One region of the Streptococcus sp. 27098_8_113 genome, then DNA from elsewhere that is predicted to be linked to it. Evidence: riboswitches for the same ligand, from Rfam matches in the RefSeq annotation. Region 1 holds a riboswitch; the other holds the start of a gene.

Region 1 (4,181 bases):
GATGAGATTTATGGAGATGTCCCACAGTTTCTCGATTTGTATCAGCTTTTTGTCCCAGCTAATACAAACCTTTACGAAGGGTTGACGATTCCAGCCGAACTTAGCAAGGATGATCAAGAACATTCAGTCAATACCAAAGAAGAATTTGACTTGTATTACGATATTGCCAGAGACCGCGAACTGAACAAACAACGCCGAATATTAGTTGAAAAAGGAGAACTAGGAGGATAAGAAGGAGCTTGCTTTGGCTGTAGCTTCCGAACAGATAGTACCGGATCTACCCGAGATTAAAACATATTCCAAACGATTTGCCTTCTCTTTTACTTATATAATCTGGATAAGATAGCTACTGAATACGGTCTTATCCCATTTATCATTTATCCTAGCGTAATGATTCAAAAGTGAGGCTAAGACTTTTTCCTAGCCTCTTTTTTGATGGTCTGGATAAGGGAAAGGCGGAAGAGTTCTGTGCGGGGGTTTAGTTCTATATAGAATTTTTCTAAGATAAGTATTTCTGAATAATTTTTTATTGCATTTGCAATAAAAATCTGTTATACTATCTTCAGAAGGAGGAGGTATGTCAATTTTACGTGAGATTGGAATCATTGCTCGGGCCTTGGATTCCATCGCTAATATTGAGTTTCGTGACATAGATTTGGCGCGGGGGCAGTATCTCTATCTGGTGCGGATTGCGGAGAATCCTGGGATTATCCAGGAGGAGCTGTCAGACTTGCTCAAGGTAGATCGCTCGACGGTGGCTCGTTCAGTCAAGAAGCTTGAAAGCAAAGGATTAGTGGAACAGCGACAAGCTGCCAATAACCGCAAGAACAAGGAATGGTTCGTCACTGAAAAGGGTGCGGCTCTCTATCCTTTCATCCTGGCGGAAAACGAATATTCGGAGCAGGTTGCGTTGGAAAAATTTTCAGAAACTGAGCGGAAAGAGTTAGAAAAGTTGCTAGTTCGCGTCCGAGAGAATATTACCAAGGACTGGGAGCTGGTCAAAAAAGGTCAGAAAAGAAATTATTGAGGTAGAACATGAAAATTGCAGTTGAAAATGAATTTTGGGCTTTGTTTCCAGAAGCGCAGATTAGTGTCTTAGTGGTCAAGGGGCTGGATAATAAAGTGGATGAAAGTAAGGATCCTTATTTTAAATCCCTGCTGGATAAGGGCGCAAAGCGAGCAGCAGACTTTATTCCAGATGAGAATTTCACTCAAAATGATGTCATTCAGGAGTGGCGGCAGGCTTTCAGCAAATTCAAGACCAAAAAAGGAGCGCGTTCCTCTATCGAAGCCCTACTCAAGCGGGTTAGTCAAGGACGGGAATTTAACCCCATCAATCCTTTAGTAGATATTTATAATAGTGTTTCCCTCTCTTATGCGGTTCCATGTGGCGGTGAAGATTTGGACAAGATTGTCGGTGGCCTTTATCTGGGTAAGGCCAAGGGTGGCGAAGCCTTTTTCCCACTGGGATCTGAGACTGATGCACCAGCTTTACCGGAAGAAATCATCTACTATGATGATGAGGGAGCGGTCTGCCGTTGCCTTAACTGGCGAGAAGCGCAGCGGACCATGCTGACAGAGGAGACCAAGGAGGCTATCTTGGTTATCGAGGCTATCAATGGAGAGCAGGCAGCGCGTGCCAAATCAGCTATGACGGAACTCCAGACTCTAATTGAGGACTATTTTGGTGTCAAAGGTGATATTACTCATCTGACAGCTGAGTATCCAAGTTTGGAAATATAAAATAAAATTGGACCAGAATTATCTGGTCCAGATTTGTTTTTATAGGAGAGTAAGCCGAGTCATCTTATTTTGCCTTGTTTTTAAAGACAAAAATCTTGCTGAAGACGTAGTTGAGAATGATAATCAGCACTTGAGCTATCAAGGTTTCAATGGTGTTGACCATCTTAATATCGTTGTGGACGAATTGACCGATAATCTGCGGGAAGCTAGTGACAAAGATAAAGGTTAGCAGTAAATTCAAGGCCATAGTAGCCAGGCGGGCTGTGAAAAATTTGACCAATCGCACTGGCCAGCCCTGTCTATTTTGCTTGAAAACGATAGTATCGTTGGTCACAAAGGCAAAGAGAATACCCAGAATATCACCAATAATCGTAGCCAGTAGTTCGTTTCCCGTCAGTTCATAGCAGAGCATCCGACTGACAACGGATACGACAGTGGTTGCCACACCAAAGAAGAGGTAGGATAGAACCTCATTGTCAAAGAATTTTTTAATCAAAGTTTTCATAAGCATAGTCTATCACATTTCTAGGATTTATGCTATACTAGTGAAGTTGTCGATTTTGGGGAGATAATTTTCCCGTTTGACGCAACCCTTGGCGCTTAACTTCTTTCGCCAAGCATATTACACGCGCTCATGCGCTAAAGGAGAAAACATGAAACAAGAAAACTTATCAGTCCGTGATTTGGTTCAGATTGCCATTGTTGCTGCCATTTATGTGGCCCTTACGATTACGCCCCCTTTAAATGCTATCAGCTACGGTGCTTACCAGTTCAGAATTTCTGAAATGATGAACTTTATGGCCTTTTATAATCGGAAATATATCATGGGAGTGACCATCGGCTGTATGATTGCCAATCTCTATAGCTTTGGAATTATTGACGTCTTTGTCGGCGGTTGGTCAACTTTAGTCTTCCTATCACTAGGTGTTTACCTCTTTAGTCGCTATAAGAATCAATACCTGATTAAAGATTTGATTCGTTTGGATCACTTCTATTTTGCGATTTTCTTTTCTATTTCGATGGTGACAATCGCTGCAGAGTTGTATTTCTTGCAGGGCTTGCCATTCTTCCTGACTTGGTTCACAACGGCTATTGGAGAATTTGCTTCTTTGATTGTTGGAGCTATCATTATTAACCAGATTGCTAAAAGGATTGATTTGACAAAATAAGACAGTAGAGAGCGGATTTCCGCTCTTTTTATGTCCTCTTTTTTAGTGAGAATTCGGAACAAATAGAGGAAGATTTTGTGTATTTGTGATAAAATAGAAGTATGAAAGAAAGAATGTCAGAATTAGTCAAATTGCTCAATCGATACGCTCATGAGTATTATACGGCAGATAGGCCAAGTGTATCAGACAGCGAGTATGACAGACTCTATCGTGAGTTAGTGGAGTTAGAAGAAAAGTACCTAACTGATATCCTACCTGATAGCCCAACGCATCGGGTGGGTGGGAAGATTTTAGAAGGATTTGAAAAATATCCACACCAGTATCCTCTCTTTAGTTTGCAGGATGCTTTTTCACGTGAAGAATTACTAGCCTTTGACCAGCGGATTCGCAAGGAATTTCCTCAGGTTTCCTATATTTGTGAGCTCAAGATTGATGGACTTTCTATTTCCCTGACCTATGAAAAGGGAATCTTGGTAGCAGGGGCGACTCGGGGAGATGGCTCTGTTGGAGAAAACATCACTGAGAATCTCAAGCGAGTCAAGGATATTCCACTGACTTTGAAAGAGCCGCTGGACATTACGGTACGCGGAGAGTGCTACATGCCCAAGGCTTCCTTTGATGCGGTTAATCAGCTGCGGCAGGAGAATGGCGAGCCTGAGTTTGCCAATCCCCGCAATGCGGCAGCAGGAACCTTGCGGCAGTTGGACACAGCAGTTGTGGCCAAGCGTAATCTAGCAACCTTCCTTTACCAAGAAGCCAGTCCGACTGAGGCCGGCAGCCAAGAAGCAGTTTTGAACAAGCTAGCTTCTTTGGACTTCTCAGTTAATCCGATTCATTTTCTAGCGGATTCGATTGATGCCGTTTGGGAGTTTATCGAAAAGATTGCCAAAGAGCGGGACAGTCTGCCTTATGAGATCGACGGTATTGTCATCAAGGTCAATGACCTGGCGGTGCAAGAAGAACTTGGCTTTACGGTCAAGGCACCTAAGTGGGCCATCGCTTATAAGTTTCCAGCTGAGGAAAAGGAAGCCCAGCTTCTGTCTGTTGACTGGACAGTCGGCCGGACGGGAGTTGTGACTCCAACGGCGAACTTGACGCCAGTTCAGCTAGCGGGGACGACTGTTAGCCGAGCAACCTTGCACAATGTAGACTATATTGCAGAGAAGGATATTCGTCAGAAAGACACCGTTATCGTCTATAAAGCGGGGGATATTATTCCTGCTGTTTTGCGCGTGGTGGAGTCCAAGCGGGTCTCAGAAGAGGCTTTGG
Region 2 (4,181 bases), on a different contig from region 1:
TTCTACTAGCAACAGGCTTTTCATCATCATAGGTATTGGTCACATAGACCCGCTCAATCATACCAGCCTTACTGGCTAAATTACTCTCACCGACAACTTCCGTTCCATCAGTAAACACAGCATGCAGAGTCAGTGGAGTGTCGCTTGAAGGGTAGATTTTACCTGTTGTATGGAAAAACTTGGTTAGAAGCTGCATGGCATTATAGGTCGAACCCTGCATTTCGGAAATGCCTGCAATAATCAGATTCCCAAGGGGATGACCTGCTAGAACGCCGTCTCCTTTGGCAAAGCGATACTGGAAGACCTTCTCATAAAACTTTGGCATGTCAGACATGGCGACCAAAACATTTCGCAAGTCACCCGGCGGCGTCAGCTGCTGGATGTTCTTACGCAGCTCACCAGAACTGCCGCCATCATCTGCTACTGTGACAATGGCTGTGATCTCCACATCCTTTTTCCGCAGGCTGTTTAAAATGACTGAAATTCCTGTACCGCCGCCGATAACTGTAATTCTCGGTTTTCTCATGAGCGGTTCACCGTTTCCTTCCGGCGATTTTTGTCGCGATGACTGGCATTAACTGGCCAGTTTTTCGCTAAATCATCCGCCAAACGCTGTGCAAAGGCCACACTACGGTGCTGTCCACCTGTACAGCCAACTGCAATAGTCAGTACAGACTTTCCTTCCTTTTGATAGCCGGGCAAAATCGGCACAATCAGGCCCAGCAAATGCTGGTAAAACTCTTCTGACTCCGCATGGTTCATGACATAGTCAAAGACATCCTTGTCCAAGCCTGTCTGATTGCGCAGCTCAGGTTTATAGTAGGGATTTGGCAGGAAACGCACATCAAAAACCAAGTCCGCATCCAGAGGTAAACCATATTTAAAACCGAAACTCATAACCTCGATGCGGAAACTGTGCAGATCAGCCTGGTTTGAAAATTGTTCAGAGATGGTCTTTCTGAGCTCCCGTGGTGTCAGTTCCGTCGTATCTACAACATTTTGACTGAGATTTTTCAGAGGAGCTAAAAGTTCGCGCTCCAGTTTAATACCATCTAAAATTCGCCCGTCGGCGGCCAAGGGATGACTGCGTCTAGTTTCCTTATAGCGAGCCACCAACTCCTTGTCGGCCGCATCCAAAAATAGAATTTTAAAATCAATTTCCGTGCTTCTTTCTAGCTCATCCAGAATATCCTGAATCTCCAAAAAGAAGGAGCGACTCCTCATATCAACAACCAGAGCCAACTTATCATTGTCCTTTGTTCCTTCGACCAACTGCAAAAACTTTGGTACTAGGGTCGGCGGCATGTTATCAATGGTAAAATAACCCAAATCCTCAAAAGACTGGATAGCGACAGTCTTTCCGGCACCGCTCATTCCTGTCACAATCACTAATTGAATCTTGTGTTCAGCCATTCTTTCTCCCTTCGTCTAACATTTTATTTCTAAAAAAGGACGGGAAACTTCTCCCGGTCCCAATCATTTATTCTACGATCTCAGCAATGACTTCGATTTCGATTTTTACATCACGAGGCAAGCGAGCCACTTCTACTGCCGAACGAGCTGGAAACTCGCTTTTAAAGGCCGTTTTGTAGACCTCATTAAATGGCACAAAATCATTGATATCACTTAGGAAACAGGTTGCCTTGATCACATGGTCAAAATCTGTTCCAGCTGCTTCCAAAATAGCTCCTACATTTTTTAAAACTTGCTGGGTCTGCTCTTCAATCGTTGCACCTACAATTTCTCCTGTCTCTGGTGACAAAGGAATCTGACCACTTGCAAATAAAAGGTTGCCAACGATTTTTCCTTGAACATATGGTCCGATTGCTGCTGGTGCTTTATCTGTTTGTACTATTTTTGCCATTGTATTCTCCTCATTTCTTTTATTTTACTTATTATATCATAAAGTCAAAAGACTGACTATTCTTGTCCTCCTTCCCATTGACTTTTAGGAGATTTTTCTTTATGATAGTAAATGCATAATTCAAAACACTTGTTTTGGACTGGTTCGCAAACTTCCCAGTATAAAAAACTAAGTACCCTTATATTCTAAAGTAATGTAATTGCGCATAGTTTTTTCTGGTGTCCTGCCACTTTGGCAGAACTAACTGAGAGGTTGAGACGGAGGTTTCAGCCTTATTTTATTTCTCAAAAGGAGGACCTATGAAAAGAAAAGTTATTATTGACTGCGATCCCGGCATAGACGACAGCCTAGCCCTGCTCTATGCCCTGCAACACCCTGACTTAGAGGTCGTTGCTTTGACCATAGTTGCTGGAAATGTCCCAGTAGAACTTGGTCTTGAAAATGCCTTTAAAATCCTAGAAAGGCTGAATCGGCTAGATATTCCAGTCTATGCAGGAGCCTACAAGCCCTTGGTTCGTGACTTCGTCTCCGCTCAGGACACCCACGGCATGGATGGATTGGGGGAAAGCGGGATAACAAGAAGCAGCTCCACCCAAGCCCAGCCACAAGCAGCTTATGACTTTCTGGCTGACTATTTCCAGAAAAATAGTGACGCTTCCATCATTGCACTGGGGCCTTTGACCAATATTGCTTTGGCTCTTAGGAAAAATCCTAACCTTGGGCAACATCTAGACCGATTTGTCACCATGGGCGGCAGCTACAAATCGCACGGCAACTGTTCACCCGTAGCGGAGTACAACTACTGGTGCGATCCGCATGCAGCCCAAGAAACCTACGAAAAACTTGGAAAGAAGATCGAAATGGTCGGTCTAGATGTCACGCGAAAGATTGTCTTGACGCCTAATCTCTTGAAATATATGCGTTTTATCAATCCTGAAGTCGCTGACTTTATCGGAAAAATCACTCGTTTTTACTGGGATTTTCATTGGGAGTATGAACATATCATCGGCTGTGTCATCAACGATCCCTTGGCCGTTGCCCATTTCCTGCATGAAGACCTTTGCCAAGGCTTTAACTCCTTCGTCGATCTTGCAACGGAAGGCATTGCCATGGGACAAACGCTGGTTGATGCCTATCATTTTTATGGTAAGGAAGCCAATGCTAAGGTGCTGACCCAAGTAAACAGCCACCTCTTCTTTCAGGATTTTCTCTCCGTGATACTCAACACGTCAAAGGAAATCATCTGCCAAGATCTAGAAACTTTAAATTTAGGATAAAATTATGAAAAAAACAACACCATTTACCATCACATTTACAGCTATCTGCATCGCTCTAAACTATATCGGAGCTAACATTGCCCTTTTTCTAAAACTTCCTGTTTATTTGGATACTTTTGGAACGATATTGGCTAGCCTCATTTTAGGACCTATTGTGGGAGTAGGAACTGCGGTTGCCAGTGCTCTTATTAGCGCTTTTACAACGGACATTTCTGCTATTTATTTCTCTCCAGTAGCCATTCTTTTGGCTCTGCTCGTCTCAGTCTTTTTCACTGCTGATTCAAAACCAAGACTAAATCTTCTCTGGAGAACAGTTCTAGTCTCTCTGCCAGCAACTGCTTTGGCCTCTCTGATTACTGTGATAGTCTTCAAAGGAATTACCCCAAGCGGCTCTAGTATTATCGTTCAGGGCTTACATGGATTCGGCCTAGATCTGGTCACCAGCACCATCATCGTCCAAGCGCTAACCGACTATGCAGACCGCCTCATCGTTATTGGGGTCAGCCTCGTCTTCATCCCACAACTCAAAAAAGTCATCCCAAGAATCTTTGCAAAATCCAGCAATGCATAAATCAAAAGAACTACTCAGAAAACATGATTTCGAGTAGTTCTTTTGATTTTAACATTTGTTTTTTTATAAGTTTTTAAGGTTAAGTTTAAAAAAGGAGTAGGCAGACTCTTCTTGAGTCCAAGCCTACTCACAAGCTACATTCTGAGATTAATTGCGTCCCTTGAGAACAGCCTCAATGATTGCCATTCTGACAAAGACGCCATTTGTCATTTGCTCTACAATTCGAGATTTTGGAGCTTCAACCAAATGGTCTGCAATTTCAACATCGCGATTGACAGGCGCTGGGTGCATCAGGATCGCAGTGTCCTTCATACGATCATAGCGCTCTTGCGTCAAACCGTGGAGTTTATGATAATTCTCCTTAGAGAAAATGGAGTTGTAGTCATGGCGCTCATGCTGCACGCGCAGGAACATCATGACATCCACTTGGTCAATCACTTCGTCAATCGTTACGAATTTACCATAGTCA

Evidence for each region. Region 1 has a riboswitch for preQ1 ahead of O3644_RS01535 (QueT transporter family protein). Riboswitches for the same ligand answer to the same signal wherever they lie in the genome.
Region 2: linked by a shared signal. The riboswitch ahead of O3644_RS09610 (nucleoside hydrolase) and the one ahead of O3644_RS01535 (QueT transporter family protein) in region 1 are both predicted to bind preQ1.

What each region holds. Positions count from the first base shown of each region.
Region 1 is NZ_JAPVZU010000002.1:38,267-42,447, forward strand. It holds gene O3644_RS01515 (hypothetical protein) at 1-231, shown strand, start outside; gene O3644_RS01520 (MarR family winged helix-turn-helix transcriptional regulator) at 578-1,027, shown strand; gene O3644_RS01525 (B3/4 domain-containing protein) at 1,036-1,743, shown strand; gene O3644_RS01530 (GtrA family protein) at 1,808-2,248, opposite strand; PreQ1 riboswitch class II at 2,277-2,399, shown strand; gene O3644_RS01535 (QueT transporter family protein) at 2,397-2,912, shown strand; gene ligA (NAD-dependent DNA ligase LigA) at 3,014-4,181, shown strand, end outside.
Region 2 is NZ_JAPVZU010000020.1:21,230-25,410, reverse strand. It holds gene O3644_RS09625 (YvcK family protein) at 1-526, opposite strand, end outside; gene rapZ (RNase adapter RapZ) at 523-1,413, opposite strand; gene O3644_RS09615 (RidA family protein) at 1,481-1,864, opposite strand; PreQ1 riboswitch class I at 1,998-2,042, shown strand; gene O3644_RS09610 (nucleoside hydrolase) at 2,164-3,141, shown strand; gene O3644_RS09605 (LytS/YhcK type 5TM receptor domain-containing protein) at 3,146-3,712, shown strand; gene O3644_RS09600 (aspartate carbamoyltransferase catalytic subunit) at 3,860-4,181, opposite strand, start outside.